One region of the Ensifer sp. 22521 genome, then DNA from elsewhere that is predicted to be linked to it. Evidence: predicted binding sites of a transcription regulator. Region 1 holds the regulator's gene; each other region holds the start of a gene.
The links. Region 1 encodes HrcA, which represses chaperone genes, less so after heat shock. Its sites were predicted from a motif close to GTTAGCACTCNCNNNNNGNGAGTGCTAAC; they were not measured.
Positions count from the first base shown of each region.

Region 2: a site for HrcA is predicted at 1,752-1,780, ahead of groES (co-chaperone GroES). Genes of this name have one in related genera too.
Region 3: a site for HrcA is predicted at 4,285-4,313, ahead of ACTJKE_RS35490 (co-chaperone GroES). Genes of this name have one in related genera too.

Region 1 is NZ_JBQENM010000010.1:280,546-286,672, reverse strand. It holds gene hemW (radical SAM family heme chaperone HemW) at 1-950, opposite strand, end outside; gene rdgB (RdgB/HAM1 family non-canonical purine NTP pyrophosphatase) at 1,033-1,677, opposite strand; gene ACTJKE_RS17935 (VOC family protein) at 1,695-2,114, opposite strand; gene rph (ribonuclease PH) at 2,129-2,848, opposite strand; gene hrcA (heat-inducible transcriptional repressor HrcA) at 3,009-4,088, shown strand; gene grpE (nucleotide exchange factor GrpE) at 4,354-4,971, shown strand; gene ACTJKE_RS17915 (D-arabinono-1,4-lactone oxidase) at 5,051-6,127, opposite strand, start outside.
Region 2 is NZ_JBQENM010000001.1:147,969-154,095, forward strand. It holds gene groL (chaperonin GroEL) at 1-1,334, opposite strand, end outside; gene groES (co-chaperone GroES) at 1,397-1,693, opposite strand; gene ACTJKE_RS00695 (TIGR01459 family HAD-type hydrolase) at 2,128-2,976, shown strand; gene ACTJKE_RS00700 (bifunctional riboflavin kinase/FAD synthetase) at 2,990-3,976, shown strand; gene ileS (isoleucine--tRNA ligase) at 4,221-6,127, shown strand, end outside.
Region 3 is NZ_JBQENM010000049.1:15,811-21,937, forward strand. It holds gene ACTJKE_RS35470 (hypothetical protein) at 1-1, opposite strand, end outside; gene ACTJKE_RS35475 (extracellular catalytic domain type 1 short-chain-length polyhydroxyalkanoate depolymerase) at 24-1,118, opposite strand; gene ACTJKE_RS35480 (DUF982 domain-containing protein) at 1,699-2,001, opposite strand; gene groL (chaperonin GroEL) at 2,135-3,763, opposite strand; gene ACTJKE_RS35490 (co-chaperone GroES) at 3,820-4,134, opposite strand; partial or broken gene ACTJKE_RS35495 (aspartate-semialdehyde dehydrogenase) at 4,417-4,679, shown strand; gene ACTJKE_RS35500 (hypothetical protein) at 5,158-5,307, shown strand; gene ACTJKE_RS35505 (DUF6522 family protein) at 5,466-5,765, opposite strand; gene ACTJKE_RS35510 (hypothetical protein) at 5,762-5,935, opposite strand; partial or broken gene ACTJKE_RS35515 (RrF2 family transcriptional regulator) at 5,952-6,127, opposite strand, start outside.

The DNA.
Region 1 (6,127 bases):
TCGCGCTCGACCATGCCGTGGCCGTAGGTCTCGACGAGGCGCAGCCATTCCTCGGGCTTGCGTTCGGTGGCCGTGGCGATCTTCCCGCTGCCGATGCCGAGGCGCCCGTGTGCGCCGGGGCCAATACCCGCATAGTCGCCATAGCGCCAGTAGGTCAGGTTGTGCCGGCTTTCAGCACCCGGACGGGCGTGGTTGGAGACCTCGTAGGCCGGCATGCCGATCGATGCCGTGATCTCCTGCGTTGCCTCGTAGAGCACGGCCGATTGTTCGCCGTCCGGAACGATGAGCTTTCCGGCCTTGTGCAGGCCGTAGAAGGGCGTGCCCTCTTCGATTGTCAGCTGGTAGAGCGACAGGTGATCGACCGCGTAGGAGACGGCCTCCTTCAACTCGCGCTCCCACTCTTCGACCGTCTGGTTCGGGCGGGCGTAGATCAGGTCGAAGGACATGCGCGGGAAGATCTCGCGCGCCAGCCGGATCGCCTTCAGCGCGTCTTCGACATTGTGCAGCCGCCCCAGGAATTTGAGGTCGCGGTCGTTCAGCGCCTGGACGCCGAGCGAGACGCGGTTGACGCCAGCAGCACGATAGCCGTGGAAGCGCGTCGCCTCGACACTCGAAGGGTTGGCTTCCATGGTGATCTCGATGCCGTCGGGCACGTGCCAATGGCGAGCGATACCCTGGAGGATCGCGTCCACCGTCGAGGGCTCCATCAGCGACGGCGTGCCGCCGCCCATGAAGATGCTGGTGACGGTGCGCGGACCTGAGAGCTCACGCACCTCTTCCATCTCCTTCAGAAACGCGGCAACGAAACGCGGCTGGTCCACGGGCTGGTGGCGCACATGGCTGTTGAAGTCGCAATAGGGGCATTTGGCCGCGCAGAACGGCCAGTGTACATAGACCCCGAAACCGGGGTCCATGCCGTCACCAATCGCCGATAGCGTGGCCGTCTGCATCGTTGCGTCTCTCATGGTCACTTTCAGTAGGGAGCGGGATGCGGGCGGGAAACCGCACACACTTTTCCTCATCCCGCTCAGATCAGGCTCCGAGGCAGGTCTCGGCAAAAATCTTGAAGGCGCGGGCGCGGTGCGACAGGGCCTGCGCATCGCCCGGCTTCCAACCGTGTTTCTCGTCGGCGCTCATTTCGCCGAAAGTGGTCTCGTAGCCCTTCGGCTGGAAGACCGGATCGTAGCCAAAACCCTGGCTGCCGCGCGGCGGCCAGACCACGAAGCCTTCGACCTCGCCACGGAAGAGCTCGACATGGCCGTCCGGCCAGGCAAGGCAGAGCACCGAGACGAAGCGGGCGGCGCGCTCGGAGGGCGTCGTTGCGCCCTTTTCCTGCAGTGCGTTTTCGACCTTCTCCATCGCCATAGCGAAATCACGGCTGCCGTCCTCGCGCTCGGCCCAGTTGGCGGTATAGACGCCGGGCGCACCGTCGAGTGCGTCGATTGAAAGACCGGAATCGTCCGAAAGCGCCGGCAGACCCGAGGCCTTGGCGGAGGCGAGCGCCTTGATGGTGGCGTTCTCCTCGAAGGTGGTGCCGGTTTCGTCGGGCTCGATGAAATTGAGGTCCGCCGCCGACTTCGCCTCGAAGCCGAGCGGGCCGATGAGATCGCGGATTTCGCGGATCTTGCCGGCATTGTGGCTGGCGACGATCAGCGTCTTGTTGTCGAGTTTGCGCATGGTATCTCGTTTCATATTCATTCGATGGACCAGAGGCCCGGCTCCGCACATTCAAGGCTGTTGCCGGCCGGATCGCGGAAGTAGAAGGATCGCGCCCCGTTCGGCCAGCGAAGATCGCTTTCGATCTTGATACCGGCCGCTACCAGTTTCGCTTTCCAGGCGTCGAGCGCCTCGGCGCGCACGCGAAAGCACATGTGTCCCCGGCCGGTCGTGCCATGCGGTGGCACCGGCAGGGTGGCGTCCGGCGCCGGCGGTTTCACCGTCTCGGCCGGATTGAAGATCAAAAGCACGCCTTGGCCGCAGCGGAAGAACACGTGCCGGTTTCCAGCGCGGGTGATCTTCTCAAGGCCGAGAACGCCGCCGTAGAAGGCCTCGGCGGCATCGAGATCGGTCGCGTAGAGCGCAGTCTCGAGTATGCCTTCCAGTGCCGGGGCCATCTTTTCTCCTGTGGTCAGCCTGCAATCGCCTGCTTCTGCAGCGCGACCAGTTCGGCAATGCCGTTCTTTGCCAAGCCCATCAGGCTTGCGAATTCCTCTTCCGAGAACGGCTTGCCTTCGGCCGTGCCCTGGATTTCAACGATGCCGCCGGAGCCGGTCATGACGAAGTTGGCGTCGGTCTCGGCGGCGGAATCTTCGAGGTAATCGAGGTCGATCACGGACTGGTTGGCGAAGATGCCGCAGGAGATGGCGGCGACATGGTCCTTCAGGACCTTCTCGACCTTGACCATGTTGCGCGCTTCCATCCACTTCAGGCAATCGTAGAGAGCGATCCAGGCACCGGTGATCGAGGCCGTGCGCGTGCCGCCATCGGCCTGAATGACGTCGCAGTCGATCGAGATCTGGCGCTCGCCGAGCGCCGGAAGGTCGACGACGGCGCGCAGCGACCGGCCGATCAGGCGCTGGATTTCCTGGGTGCGGCCGCTCTGCTTGCCGTTTGCCGCCTCACGCTTCATGCGCTCGCCGGTGGCGCGCGGCAGCATGCCGTATTCCGCCGTCACCCAACCCTTGCCGCCGTTGCGCAGCCAGGCCGGAACCTTTTCCTCAAGGCTGGCGGTGCACAGCACGTGCGTGTCGCCGAACCGCACCAGACAGGAGCCTTCCGCGTGCTTGGAAAAATTGCGCTCGAAAGAAACCTTGCGCATTTGGTCGGTTTTTCTGCCGGATGGCCGCATCGTCAACTCCTATCGTATCTCGTCAGCCTTCTAGAGCATGGCGCAGGCAAAGGGAACCGGTGGATAGCCGGGGGACCAGTCGATTTTTCCCTTTTGCCATCGGGCGGCAGGATCATTATATTCCGGGCACGGCAGGATGTGCCTGCGAGTGTGGAGTGACATGGTACTGCGCAATCCCGGAGCAAAGGAAATCGCAGCCGCGCTGGATGAGCGCTCGGGCGAAATTTTCCGTCGCATCGTGGAAACCTATCTGACGAGCGGCGAGCCGCTCGGCTCGCGCAATCTGTCGCGGCTCCTGCCGATGTCGCTCTCTCCCGCTTCCGTTCGCAATGTGATGAGCGATCTCGAAGATCTCGGTCTCATCTACTCGCCGCATGTCAGCGCTGGCCGTCTGCCCACCCAGACGGGGCTGCGCTTCTTCGTCGATGCCTTCATGCAGGTCGGCAATCTCTCGGTCGAGGACCGGGCGTCGATCGACCGTCAGGTTCGGCGCGATGATCATATGCAGCCGGTCGATGCGCTGCTGACCGAAGCCAGCCAGATGCTGTCAGGCATGTCACGCGGGGCCGGCCTCGTCATCACCGCCAAGGCCGATCCCGTACTGAAGCATGTCGAGTTCATTCGCCTGGCGCCGACCAAGGCGCTGGCCGTTCTCGTCGGCGAGCACGACCAGGTGGAAAACCGCATCGTCGAGCTGCCCGCCGGGGTCACCAGCTCGCAGCTCACCGAAGCCGCGAATTTCCTCAACGCCCATCTTGCCGGCCAGACGATCGGCGAGGTGCGCGCTCAGCTTGAAACGGTGAAGCGGACGGTGCGCGGCGAACTCGACGCGCTGTCGCAAGACCTCGTCGAGCGCGGTCTCGCCATCTGGTCGGGCAATGAAGGCGACGAGAAGCCGGCGCGGTTGATCGTGCGCGGCCGTGCCAATCTGCTCGAAGGGCTGGAGGGGGCCGAGGATATCGATCGGCTGCGCATGCTCTTCGACGACCTCGAAAAGAAGGACAGCCTGATCGAGCTGCTCGATCTTGCCGAGAGCGGTCCGGGCGTCCGGATCTTCATCGGCTCGGAAAACAAGCTCTTCTCGCTCTCCGGCTCCTCGCTGATCGTCGCGCCCTATCGCGATGGCGAGGATCGCATCGTCGGCGCGGTCGGCGTCATCGGGCCGACGCGGCTCAACTACTCCCGCATCGTGCCGATGGTCGATTATACCGCGCAGCTGATGTCGAGGCTTTCCCGCTAAAGGCGGGCTTTTAGTCGCTGCATGTCTCCTTAAATCGACCTCGATCAAGGACAAAGACATGCAGCAAATCAAAGTGTTACAGCGACCTTTGCGCGTCTGATAAGTCGCGCGGCGCTGTAGGAGCGCGATTGGACCCTTGATTTTTCGGCCCCAAACCTCGATATCGGCTTCAAATCCAGTCACAGCGCATTTTTGCTGACACGCAGGCTCGCGCTTGCGGCGTGGAAATGCGAAGGACGATAGAGACGACACTGCGGAGAACGTCATGACCGACGATACGAACAAGCACGGACCCGAGGCCACCGACGAGGTATTCGATGCCGCGCCCGATGTTGCCGACGCCGCTGAAGCTGCGCCGGTTGCCGAGCCCGATCCGTTGGAGCTCGCGAGAGCCGAGAGCGCCGAGCTGCGTGACAAGTACCTTCGACTTGCCGCCGAGATGGACAACCTGCGCCGCCGCACCGAACGCGACGTGAAGGATGCGAAGTCCTATTCCGTCGCCGGCTTCGCCCGCGACATGCTCGCCGTTTCGGATAACCTGCGCCGCGCCCTCGATGCCATTCCGGCAGAGGCCAGGGAAGCAGGCGAGGCTGGCCTCACCGCCCTGATCGAGGGCGTGGAAATGACCGAGCGCTCGATGCTTTCAGCGCTTGAGCGCCACGGCGTCAAGAAGCTTGAGCCGGAAGGCCAGAAGTTCGACCCGAACTTCCATCAGGCAATGTTCGAGATTCCCAATGCGGACGTGCCCAACAACACGGTGTTGCAGGTCGTTCAAGCCGGCTACGTGATCGGTGACCGTGTTCTGCGTCCGGCCATGGTCGGCGTCTCCAAGGGCGGACCGAAGGTCGTGGCCGGCGAAAACGGTGACGCACCGACTGCCTGATCCAACTGATCAGAGTTTAAAGAAACGCCGCGCGAAGTTCGCGCGGCGTTTTTGTTTTGAGCGGCGTCAGCCGCAAACGCTATCCGAAAAGCTGGTGCAGGTGATCGTTGAGGAAGCGGCCCTCCGGATCGACCTTGGCCCTCAGCGCCCGGAAATCGCCTGCACGGGGATAGAGCGCCGTCACATCCTCGGCGCCGAGGAAATGCAGCTTGCCCCAATGCGGCCGTGAGCCGTACTGCCGCAGGATCGTATCGACATCCCTCAGGTAGTCCCAATAATCGGTTCCCGGCTCGCCCGAGACCGAGAGCGTGATCGAGTCCTGCTCGAAGAAGGGGCTGATCCAGCCGGTGTCTCCGGCGGTGAAACGGTACTCGATCGGATAGATGCAGGTCGGGTGCTTTTCCAGCATCAGCTTGCGCACCGCCTTCACCGCATCCTTGCCGTGGGCGACGGGCACCGCATATTCGAGTTCGTGGAAATTCGGCACGTATTCGATCGGATAGATCTCGGAGGAATATGCGATCTTCTCGAAGCGGCGCTCCGTCGGTGCTTCCTCGGTGATGTCGATCACCTTCATCTCGCAGACGTCGGAGGTGCTGTCTGTGGTCGAGACCGATGCGGTGTCCGGCAGGCAATAGCAATGCCGGCTCTCGGGCACTGGGCACCAGAAAAAGCCGAAGTGGCGGTGTTTGGCGGCCAGTTCGTCGTGCTGTTCGATCATTTCGTCGAAGGTGCAGCGCCAGAGCCTTTCATGCAGATTGTAGCTGTCCATCGCCTGCAGCGTGATCTCCGAGATCACACCAAGCATGCCGACCGATACCCGCGCCGCCTCGAGCAGATCCGGTGTCGTCTCGTCGACAACGAGAATGCTCCCATCCGGCTGCACCAGGCGCATGCCGACGATCTGCGAGGCCATGTTGCCGAGCTTGGCGCCGGTCCCATGCGTCCCGGTCGTCAGCGCGCCAGCCAACGCCTGGCTGTCGATGTCGCCCTGATTGATCAGCGACAGGCCGTTGGATTTCAGCACCTTGCCGAGCTGATTGATGGTGGTACCCGCCTTCACCGCGACGCGCTTGCGCGCGTAGTCGATGCCGACGACACCCTGCATGTTGGAGAGCGTCAGCTGCAGCCCGCTGGTCAGCGCCACCGGCGTGAA
Region 2 (6,127 bases), on a different contig from region 1:
GCGCGACGAACGATGTTGATGCCGGCTTCCTGGTCGTCGTTGGCACCCTTGACGGTGATCTTGACGGAAGAACGCAGCAGGGCAACGCCGCCGCCCGGTACGATGCCTTCCTGAACAGCAGCGCGCGTCGCGTTGAGAGCGTCGTCGATGCGGTCCTTCTTTTCCTTCACTTCGACTTCCGTCGAGCCGCCAACGCGGATCACGGCAACGCCGCCAGCGAGCTTGGCAAGACGTTCCTGCAGCTTTTCGCGGTCGTAGTCGGAGGTGGTTTCTTCGATCTGGGCCTTGATCTGGGCAACGCGGCCTTCGATGTCGGCCTTCTGGCCGGCGCCGTCGACGATCGTCGTGTTTTCCTTGGAGATCGAAACCTTCTTCGCACGGCCGAGCATGTCGAGCGTGACGTTTTCGAGCTTGATGCCGAGGTCTTCGGAGATCACGGTGCCGCCCGTCAGGATGGCGATGTCTTCGAGCATGGCCTTGCGGCGATCGCCGAAGCCCGGAGCCTTGACAGCAGCAATCTTCAGGCCGCCACGCAGCTTGTTGACGACGAGCGTTGCAAGAGCTTCGCCTTCTACGTCTTCAGCGATGATCAGGAGCGGCTTGCCGGTCTGAACGACAGCTTCGAGAACCGGGAGCATGGCCTGGAGGTTCGAGAGCTTCTTCTCGTGGAGGAGAACGAAGACGTCGTCGAGGTCAGCGACCATCTTTTCCGGGTTGGTGACGAAGTAGGGGCTGAGGTAGCCGCGGTCGAACTGCATGCCTTCGACGACTTCGAGTTCGGTTTCGGCGGTCTTGGCTTCTTCAACCGTGATGACGCCTTCGTTGCCGACCTTCTGCATCGCTTCAGCAATGTCGAGGCCGATCTGACGCTCGCCGTTTGCCGAGATCGTGCCGACCTGTGCGACTTCTTCCGAAGTGTTGATCTTCTTGGCCTTGGCCTGGAGATCCTTGACGACTTCGGTGACGGCGAGGTCGATACCGCGCTTCAGGTCCATCGGGTTCATGCCGGCAGCAACGGCCTTGGCGCCTTCGCGAACGATCGCCTGGGCAAGAACGGTTGCAGTCGTGGTGCCGTCGCCGGCGATGTCGTTGGTCTTCGAAGCAACTTCGCGGACCATCTGGGCGCCCATGTTTTCGAACTTGTCTTCGAGTTCGATTTCCTTGGCGACCGATACGCCGTCCTTGGTGATGCGCGGAGCGCCGAAGGACTTGTCGATGATGACGTTACGACCCTTCGGGCCGAGCGTGACCTTTACCGCGTCAGCGAGGATGTCGACGCCACGCAGCATCTTTTCGCGCGCGGTGCGGCCGAACTTGATTTCTTTTGCAGCCATTAGAGAAAACTCCCGGGCTCATTGCCCATTGGTTGTCATAAAAAGGGGTGGACGACGGCTGATCAGCCGATGATGCCCATGATGTCGGCTTCCTTCATGATCAGAAGGTCTTCGCCGTTGATCTTGACTTCGGTGCCCGACCACTTGCCGAACAGAACGCGGTCGCCAGCCTTGACGTCGAGAGCAACAACCTTGCCGCTTTCGTCACGGGCGCCCGAACCGACGGCGACGATTTCGCCTTCCTGCGGCTTTTCCTTGGCGGTGTCCGGAATGATGATACCGCCCTTGGTCTTCTCTTCAGACTCGACGCGGCGAACGACGACGCGGTCGTGCAGCGGGCGGAAGTTGGTGCTTGCCATTAGTCTAATCCCTCGATCAAATGACATTACGGATCGCTGATCGACCCGATGGATGGGTGTTAGCACTCTCATTTATCGAGTGCTAGCGATGCCGAGATAAGCCTGGGTATGGGGTGAGTCAAGGATCGGCGCCTAGATTTTTTGCCGGCGGCAGTAGCCTTGGGCGAGCGCAGCAGGCGAGGGCGTAGGCAGCCTAGCCCCATTCTTGGCGAAATGTAGGCGATCGCGTCGACGAATGGCATTGGCGGGATTTTGACGGTTGATAACCGCTACAAAGTGCTTTGGCGAAGCGGGCGGCATCGGCAATGCACTTTTCTTTGACGCCCGACACCGCCGGAATCCTTGGGAGGGGGCGCCTTTTTCGGGCGCCGAGACTTGTAATCTCCTGCCTTCCTTGCCATGCAAGCCGGAAACCGTGTTTGCAGGAAGCCAGAATGGCCGCAAGGATCAACAGTTTTCGGGAAATCGCTGCGCGCTACGACGTGGTGCTGTGCGATGTCTGGGGCGTTCTTCATAACGGCGTGCAGGCCTTTGCCTCCGCTTGCGAGGCGTTGGCCGAGGCGCGTGCCGCCGGCCTGACTGTGGTGCTGATCACCAACTCGCCGCGTCCGCATCCGGGTGTGAAGATCCAGATCCGCGGTCTCGGCGTGCCGGACGAAGCCTACGACCGGATCGTGACCTCGGGCGATGTGACCCGCGCGCTGATCGCCGCCGCCGCCAAAAAGATCTTCTTCATCGGTGCCGAGCGCGACCTGCCGCTGCTCGAAGGCCTGGGAACGCAGATCGTTTCGTCGGAAGATGCTGAGACGGTCGTTTGTGCCGGCTTCTATGACGACGAAACCGAAACGCCGGAGCATTACCGCGCGACACTGACGGGGCTTGCCAAGCGCAAGATCCCGTTCATCTGTGCCAATCCGGATCTGGTGGTCGAGCGCGGCCACAGGCTGATCCCCTGTGCCGGCGCAATCGCCAAGCTCTATGAAGAGCTCGGTGGCGAGGCGCGCATTGCCGGCAAGCCCTATATCGCCATCTACCGTGCGGCGCTGACGGAGGCGAAGGCCGTTCGTGGCGCGCTTGACCTGTCGCGTGTCATCGCCGTTGGCGACGGCATGCCGACGGACGTCAAGGGTGCCCAGGATGCCGGCTTCGATCTGCTCTATATCAGTGCCGGTATCCACGCCCAGGAATACATGAACGAAAGCCGCACCGACGAGGCGAAGCTCGCCGCCTTCCTGAAGAAGGAAGGCGCGTCGCCGAAATATTGGATGCCGCGGCTCGCCTGACGGGAAGACGGAGATGACGGTTTTTCATCGCAACGAGACCCGTGATCCGCTTCCGCAGCATCTGCGCGGCGGCGTCGTCGCGATCGGTAACTTCGACGGCGTGCACCGTGGTCACCAGTCGGTGCTCAATCGGGCGCTGGAGGAGGCCAATGCGCGCGGTGTGCCGGCGCTCGTGCTGACCTTCGAGCCGCATCCGAGAACCGTGTTCCGTCCGGAAACCCCGGTCTTCCGACTGACGCCGGCACCGCTGAAGGCGCGCATTCTCGAAGGCATGGGTTTCGGCGCCGTCATCGAGTATCCGTTCGACCGCACCTTCTCGCAGCTTTCCGCATCGGATTTTATCCACCGTATCCTGCTCGAATGGCTGCACGCCTCGCATGTCGTCACCGGTTTCGATTTTCACTTCGGCAAGGGGCGCGAGGGCGGCCCCGCCTTCCTGATGGCGGCCGGCGGCGATAACGGATTTGGCGTGACGCTCGTCGATGCCTTCCGCGACGAAAACGCATCGGTCATCTCGTCCAGTTACGTGCGCTCGCTGCTTGGCGAAGGTGATGTCTCGCAAGCTGCCGGCATGCTCGGCTATCGCTATCTGGTCGAGGCGGAAGTGATCGGCGGCAAGAAGCTCGGCCGCGAACTCGGCTTTCCCACCGCCAATATGCGGCTTGCGCCCGAGGTGGAACTGAGGCCTGGCATATACGCCGTGCGTTTCCGTCGGGCCGACGGCTCGCTCTACGACGGCGTCGCGAGCTTCGGGCGCCGCCCGACAGTCGATAGCGACGGTGAGCCCTTGCTCGAAACCTTCGTCTTCGACTTTTCGGGCAATCTCTACGGCGAGATCTGTGCGGTCACCTTCTTCGGCCACCTGCGCGACGAGCTGAAATTCGACGGGCTCGATCCGCTGGTGGCGCAGATCCGCCAGGACGAGGCAGAGGCGCGGGCGTTGCTCTCCGGTGTGCAGCCGCTCGGCGACATCGACCGCAAGCTCAACTTCGCCCGATAAAAGATTTCGGCGTTGCTGTGGCGGCGGACCTTTTCAAAAGCCCGAAAACGCCTTAAACAACCGGCCACCATGACCCGGCACCGTCGATTGATCATCGATCAGCGAATTATTGGCCCGGCCTTCCGCGCGCTTTAGTCAGCCGGAAGGTCCGGGATTTCGGCGTTTCCGACGCCCCAGTCATCTCTCGATACCGAGCCCATTTCGTATGCGCGGCCCCTCGCGCGAAGAAGCGATTGCAAAGACCATGACCGACACCGCTGAAAAGATCGACTACTCCTCGACCCTCTATCTGCCGCAGACGGAATTCCCGATGCGCGCCGGCCTGCCGCAGAAGGAGCCGGAAACGGTGGCCCGCTGGCAGCAGATGGGCCTCTACAAGAAGCTGCGCGCATCGGCCGCCGGCCGCGACAAGTTCGTGCTGCATGACGGCCCGCCCTATGCCAACGGCAACATCCACATCGGCCACGCGCTGAACAAGATCCTCAAGGACGTCATCAACCGCTCGTTCCAGATGCGCGGCTTTGACGCCAACTATGTGCCCGGCTGGGACTGCCACGGTCTGCCGATCGAGTGGAAGATCGAGGAGAAGTACCGCGAGAAGGGCCAGAACAAGGACGAGGTCCCTGTCAACGAATTCCGCAAGGAATGCCGTGATTTCGCCTCCGGCTGGATCCAGGTCCAGGCCGAGGAGTTCAAGCGCCTCGGCATCGAGGGCGACTTCGACAATCCCTACACGACGATGAACTTCCATGCGGAAGCCCGCATCGCCGGCGAATTGATGAAGATCGCCAAGCTCGGCCAGCTCTACCGCGGCTCCAAGCCGGTCATGTGGTCGGTCGTCGAGCGCACCGCGCTTGCCGAAGCCGAAGTCGAATATGCCGATGTCGAAAGCGACATGATCTGGGTGAAGTTCCCGGTCACCGAAGGTCCGGACAGCCTTGCCGGCAGCTTTGTCGTAATCTGGACGACCACGCCCTGGACCATCCCGGGCAACCGCGCCATCGCCTTCTCGTCGCGTTATGCCTATGGTCTCTACGAAGTGGCGACCGCCGAGAACGACTTCGGTCCGCAGCCGGGCGAGAAGCTGATCTTCGCCAAGCGCCTTGCGGACGAATCCGCAGCCAAGGCCAAGCTCACCTTCAACTTCGTTCGCGACCTCGAAGCCGACGAGCTGTCGTCGGTCACCTGCGCCCATCCGCTGCATGGTCTCGGCGGCGGCTACGCCTTCAAGGTGCCGCTACTCGACGGCGACCATGTGACCGACGACGCCGGTACGGGCTTCGTGCACACCGCCCCCGGCCACGGTCGCGAGGACTTTGATGCCTGGATGGACAGCGCCCGCGCGCTCGAAGCCCGCGGTATCTCCTCGGCGATCCCGTTCACGGTCGACGATGCCGGCTACTTCACTGCCGACGCCCATGGCTTCGGTCCCGATGCCGAAGGTGGCGCCGGCCGCGTCATCGACGACAAGGGCAAGAAGGGCGACGCCAACGATCGCGTCATCAAGGCGCTGATCGCCCGTCATGCGCTCTTTGCCCGCGGCCGCCTGAAGCATTCCTATCCGCATTCCTGGCGTTCCAAGAAGCCGGTGATCTTCCGCAACACACCGCAATGGTTCGTCTATATGGACAAGGCGTTCGGCGACGGATCGACGCTGCGTTCGCGTGCGCTTTCGGCGATCGACGACACCCGCTTCGTTCCCGGCGCCGGCCAGAACCGCCTGCGCGCGATGATCGAGGGACGCCCGGACTGGGTGCTCTCGCGTCAGCGCGCCTGGGGCGTGCCGATCGCGATCTTTGCCGACGACCAGGGTGAGATCCTGATCGACGAGGCCGTCAACGCCCGCATCCTCGACGCTTTCGAGCAGGAAGGTGCGGACGCCTGGTTTGCCGAAGGTGCCAAGGATCGCTTCCTCGGAAACGACCACGACCACGAAAAGTGGCACCAGGTCATGGACATCCTCGACGTCTGGTTCGATTCCGGTTCGACCCACACCTTTACGCTCGAAGACCGTCCGGACCTGAAGTGGCCGGCCGACGTCTATCTCGAAGGTTCGGACCAGCATCGCGGCTGGTTCCATTCCTCGCTGCTCGAGGCCTGCGCGACGCGCGGCCGCGCGCCCTACAACGCCGTTGTCACCCATGGCTTCAC
Region 3 (6,127 bases), on a different contig from region 1:
ACTTGGTCTCGTCGCCCGCCCGCCTAGCGCATTAGGCCCGCCGCACGCAGCGCATCTTCGATCGTCCGACGAATGCCGTCCGCCGGTACCGCTCGACGCGGGCTATCCGCTTTGCCGCGCGAGTTGGGGGCAGGGACGTCAATGTCGGCCCCAGGGGTGGGGTGGCTAAAAGATGGCGCTGCAATTCCGAATGACAGCGCAATTTCCTCAGTCGACGAAATGCCGACGTCGAGCATATAGGGTCCTGCCCGCCCGTAACCGCTTTTGACGTCGATTGGCGTGCCGTGGCCCATGCCCTTGACGCGATTGAGCTGTAGGCGCTCCGTCCCGTCAGCACCTACCCAGACCAGGCGTTCAAGCCGTCGCTGTATATGTGATCGAGGGGTTGCTTTTGCATCGTGGATGCCCCGCCACTGCTCGACAATCGCGTCTGCATTGGCCGAGTTGACGATTGCGTCCTGGGTTCCCTGCCAGACCGATATTGAAGGCCATGGCCCCTTTGACTTGGAAGCAGATCGAAGCAGCTTTTGAAGCGATTGTCCGTCGGGAATGCCTTGCGCCCGCATCCGGTCGAACGCCTGTGGTATCGTGTGCGCTGTCCCATAGGGAACGCCCGCTATGATTGCGCCGCCGGCAAAGACTTCAGGATAGGTCGCCAGCATCACATTCGCCATAGCGCCGCCTGCCGACAGGCCGGTGATATAGACCCGGCTGGCATCGATGCCATAGCGTGCTTCAGCGGCCTCGATCATCTGGCGGATCGAAAGCGCTTCCCCTCGATCGCGCGCTATGTCGTTCGACTGGAACCAATTGAAGCAGAGATTGGCATTGTTGGTGCGGATCTGCTGAGGAAACAAGACGACAAAGCCGTTCTCGTCGGCCAGTTTGCTCCATCCCGAGCCAGTATCGTATGTCGCCGCCGTCTGAGTACAGCCATGGAGCACCACGACAAGCGCCGGCCGCGGAGATATTTTGGATGGGACATGAACCCTTGCCTCGAGCTGGCCTGGGTTCGATCCAAAGGCCTCGAATGGAGCCAGGTGGCTTTCGCGGCGAGGCGCGACCGGATTTGTGCGGAATTGTTTGAGAAGGGCGAGGGTGTTGGACAGCGAGCGCATGACAGACCTCCAGGCCGTAACGGCCAGGATGGCTATCATAGCGGCCTTAGGCAGCTATCGGACTTGATTGCTGCAATGCACAATTAATGCTGTGACGCAATATTTCAATAGCGGATCGTTGAATTCGCACGTAACGACTTGGTCGAGTTTAACGGAGGCGCTCACAAATACGTCAATCCAGCCAACGGTTAAGGAAGGTAAGGCAAGACCGTCGCCAAATCGGGCTATGGTCGAGGGTGGTAATGACCACATCCCATTGTGAATTGGGATCGAGAAGGCCCTATGCCTGGATGATCCGTAGTGCCCGGATACCGGCCGCGTGGAGCAGCGCGGCCCTCGTCGTATCGCGGTCTCGTTTTTCGATGCCGCCCGCGGTGGTCTGCAGATCCATCACAGGATCTGCTGCTGTCCGGATCGGCACGATACCGACCTGCTCCCGCATCTCACGGATGGTGGCGACGGCACGTCGAGCAGCTGTCGCACTTCAGAATGTACCTTCTGTGCAAGGATCGCATAATGTATCGTCGGGAACGAGGTAGGCGGAGAGGCCGCAAGCGCAGCCTCTCACGGGAAGGTCAGTTCACGGCGAGATTCGACCGCCACCGGACTTCGCTTTGATCATCCACGGCAGAACCGCGGGAGCTTTCACGAGTATGCCCTTCTTCTTCGCGAAGGCGCGGAGGGCGTCTCGCGCCACCTGAACGGGCTTGTGACCGTCATGGGCCAGGTAGCACGTCTTCAGGGTCGCGTCATGAATGATGTCGCGATTTCCTTTAGACCATTCCTCAAGGAAATCGATCGCATCGTGCAGGTTTGTGATTTCGAGGACCAGATCCTTCCTTTCACGCAGGTAAACTGGCCGGTCAAACATCTTCGTTTGCATTTCTACCTCACTGAATAGCTCCGTCACCACTCCCAACCTGAGCAGCCAGTCATCCAGCGGTGCCCAGTCGGTGGGGCCGGTCGGTTGGATTTCGTCAGGCCCGCTCTCGGGAGAACGGGCCTGAACCATCGCTCTAGAAGTCCATTCCTGCGCCGGCCGGTAGTGCTGGCGCGGCGTCCTTCTTAGGCTTCTCAGCGATCATCGCCTCGGTCGTAACCAGGAGGCCCGCGACGGAGGCAGCATCCTGGAGCGCGGTGCGCACCACCTTGGCCGGGTCGATCACACCTTGTATATACAGGTCGCCATATTCACCGGTCTGAGCGTTCCACCCGTAGGGGAAGTCCGTTTTCTCGCGCAGCTTGCCGACGATGATTGAGCCTTCGGCGCCAGCATTCTCAGCGATTTGTCGAACCGGTGCCTCGACCGCACGCCTCACGATCTCGATCCCAACCTTTTGGTCTTGATTGGCCGAAGGGAGATCGTCGAGCGCCTTGACCGCCCGTAGCAGCGCGACACCGCCACCAGGCAGAATACCTTCTTCCACTGCCGCTCGGGTGGCATGCAGCGCATCGTCGACGCGGTCTTTCTTTTCCTTCACCTCTACCTCGGTCGAGCCGCCGACACGAATGACGGCAACACCGCCGGCGAGTTTGGCCAGGCGCTCCTGCAGCTTCTCGCGATCGTAGTCGGACGTGGTTTCTTCGATCTGGGCGCGGATCTGCGAGACACGGCCGTCAATATCAGCTTTGGCGCCAACGCCGTCGATGATCGTTGTGTTCTCCTTCTCGATCGTGACTTTCTTCGCCCGGCCGAGCATGTCGAGGGTGACATTCTCGAGCTTGATACCGACGTCGTCAGACACAATCGTGCCGCCGGTGAGAACGGCGATATCTTCAAGCATGGCCTTGCGGCGATCGCCGAAGCCCGGAGCCTTGACAGCTGCGATCTTCAGGCCGCCGCGCAACTTGTTGACGACCAGCGTTGCGAGCGCTTCGCCTTCGACATCTTCAGCAATGATCAGCAGCGGCTTGCTGGATTGCACCACCGCTTCGAGCACCGGCAGCATGGCTTGAAGGTTGGAAAGCTTCTTCTCGTGAATGAGGATGTAGGGATCGTCGAATTCGGTCCGCATCTTGTCGGCATTCGTCACGAAATACGGACTGAGATAGCCGCGGTCGAACTGCATACCTTCGACGACTTCGAGTTCGGTCTCCGCCGTCTTGGCTTCCTCGACGGTGATGACACCTTCATTCCCTACCTTTTGCATCGCCTCCGCGAGATAACGGCCGATTTCCTCGTCGCCGTTGGCCGAGATCGTGCCGACTTGAGCGATCTCCGAGTTGTTGGAGATCTTGCGGGCGTTGGTCTTGAGTTCCTTCACGATCGCGTCAACCGCGAGATCAATGCCGCGCTTGAGATCCATGGGATTCATGCCGGAAGCAACCGCCTTAGCCCCTTCCTTGACGATCGCCTGCGCCAGCACGGTGGCCGTGGTCGTTCCGTCACCGGCGAGATCGTTGGTTTTGGAGGCGACTTCGCGCAGCATCTGCGCGCCCATATTCTCGAACTTGTCTTCCAGTTCGATTTCCTTGGCGACCGAGACGCCGTCCTTGGTGATGCGAGGGGCGCCAAAGGACTTGTCGATAACGACATTGCGCCCCTTTGGGCCGAGCGTCACCTTGACGGCATTGGCAAGGACATCGACCCCACGCAGCATGCGTTCACGGGCATCGGTGTGAAACTTGACTTCTTTCGCAGCCATTTCCTTAACTCCTCAATAGGCAGCTATTTGACTGATGGATTTATGGTGTGGTTGGCTCAGGCTGCCTGCTGGCGCTCGACTTGGGCTTCGAGGACACCGAGGACCTCGCTCTCTTTCATGATCAGCAGGTCTTCCCCGTCGATCTTGATCTCGGTCCCTGACCACTTGCCGAACAGGATGCGGTCGCCTGCCTTGACATCGAGCGCTTGGACCTGGCCCGCTTCGTTGCGTTCGCCAGGGCCGACGGCGACGACTTCACCCTCCTGAGGTTTCTCCTTTGCGGTATCGGGAATGATGATCCCGCCCCTGGTTTTCTCTTCCGATTCAACCCGGCGGACGAGAATACGATCATGCAGCGGTCGGAAAGACATGTTTTCCTCCATGGACAAACAGTAGTGACGTTGTTCCCCCATCACCGGACCGGATGACCAGTCCGGACGGGTACAAAACCTCATATGAGCGTCTTGCGCAAAATCATCTGGTTTCACGACTTTTCGGATTCAAGGGGTGAAACCAAAAAAATTAGCACTCGCATCGCGGGGCTGCTAACGTGCTGTAAAGGAACAACAAAGCCCTGCTTTGCGCTGAGAATTCCGTTGATAACCGCGAACAATTACGCCGCCTTAGCGCTTATTGAGTAACGGAGATGAAGCATGCGATATTCATCGGCTTTCGAGCGTCAAATAAACGGCTACGGACTGACCACCGCGCATATCCTTTACCGCATTCCCGATTTAGAATCCGTTCTGCGGACCTAAGTCTGGCTCTTGCTCCCGACTTTCCTGAAATGCAGAAATTCCTCGTTTTCTGGCAAGCCAATCTCGACGGTCCGCTGCATTCCGTTCGCTATACCCATCAGCGCCTGATCCGACCGAACGAATGGCGCAGTATTGCAGGTGAGTTCAAGCTGCACTGAGATTTGCGTCGCGACCATAGATGTGGGGCGGCGTCTCGATCTCGCCACATGAGGCCGGACACACGTCAGCGCCTGACCACATGCCTGTACCGAAGTAAGATTCCGCTTGCATCTTCCGGGGCGTCCACACACGTCCCATTGCTGGCGATTGCCGGTGTCTCGAGCGACCTTCTGTCGAGGTGGCGCGGGGACGCCAGCGGGTCGTCGGCGGCGCGGCGTGCCGGGACAAGTCGCTCCACCAAGCGGATGACGACGGGAGACAGCGGCAGAAACACGGCTGCGACCAGCAGGTTGAAGGCGGCGTGGAGGCCGACGGCGGTTTCATCCGCCCGTTTGAAAACATGTGCTGATCGGCGCGACATGGCTCCTGCTCGCCGTTGGCCACTAAGATTATCGCCCGGTGGCAGAGCGGTACATTGTCACGTAGCATCCTCGCGTTAATGTGGTATTTGATATACTACATTAACGGGGAGCGCCCATGGACACGGACGAAGTACGCAAGCCTATGGTTTTTTCTGGCGAGCAGGTGAGCGGCAGAGATCTCAATGGCAGCAGCCTGATGCCGATGCTCGTCGTCGGGCTTGTGCTGGTTGCAATTGGCTACGCGGCCGTGATGATCTTTGTCTAGGCAGCCGTTTCAGGGGTGGGAGGGGCGTAACCTACGAGGCGGGCGCCCATTAAATGCGCTCCACTGGATAGGCGAAGCAGAGCCAGGCTGGTTGGCGGGCCACCGTAGAGAGGCTGCCTCCGGGACGTCAGCGGCCTATCGCCGTTGGTGGCCTGTTTCTACCGCTGCGCGGTGTGTGTGATTGTGGAAAGAACGTCTACGCGCTGTGTCCTGACTGAGCCGTCCGCCTCGACGATTGCCTGCCAGCGCCTATTGCCGCAGCGCACAGAAAGGCGCCAGCGGCCGTCATCCTCTCCTACCCCGCGTTCCACACGGGAGGAGACCAGGCCGCGGCGCATGTGGTCGCGCAAGGTTTGCGTCGGCCAGTTGAAGCGTGCCGCAAGCATCTCTGCCGGCAACAGGAATTCGCCTGCTGCATCGCGGGAAAGAACGAGCGGCTGGGTGTTGATTTCCATCATGACAGCGTCTCGCGCGCAGTCGGCGCAACGAGCAAGGAACCCTTGCCGCCGTCGAAGGCGATGGCAAGGCGAACGCAATGGACGATGCGCGGCGCCCGGTCGAGCAGGTGCATGGCGAACTCCGGCGGATGCGGCATGTGGAGCGCAGCAATCATCAATCCCGATACCATCCAGTCCCCCTTCGTCTCACGCAGCGTTCGCATTGATACCGAGCAGCGGGCCGAGCGCCGCCCGGTTCTGCACGATGTCGGCTAGCGTGTACTTGTCGAGCACGGCGAGGAACGCGCCTAGCGCCTCGTGCAGCATGCCCTTGAGCTGACAGGCTGGCGAAATCACGCAGCTGTGCCCTCCTGCTTGCATGC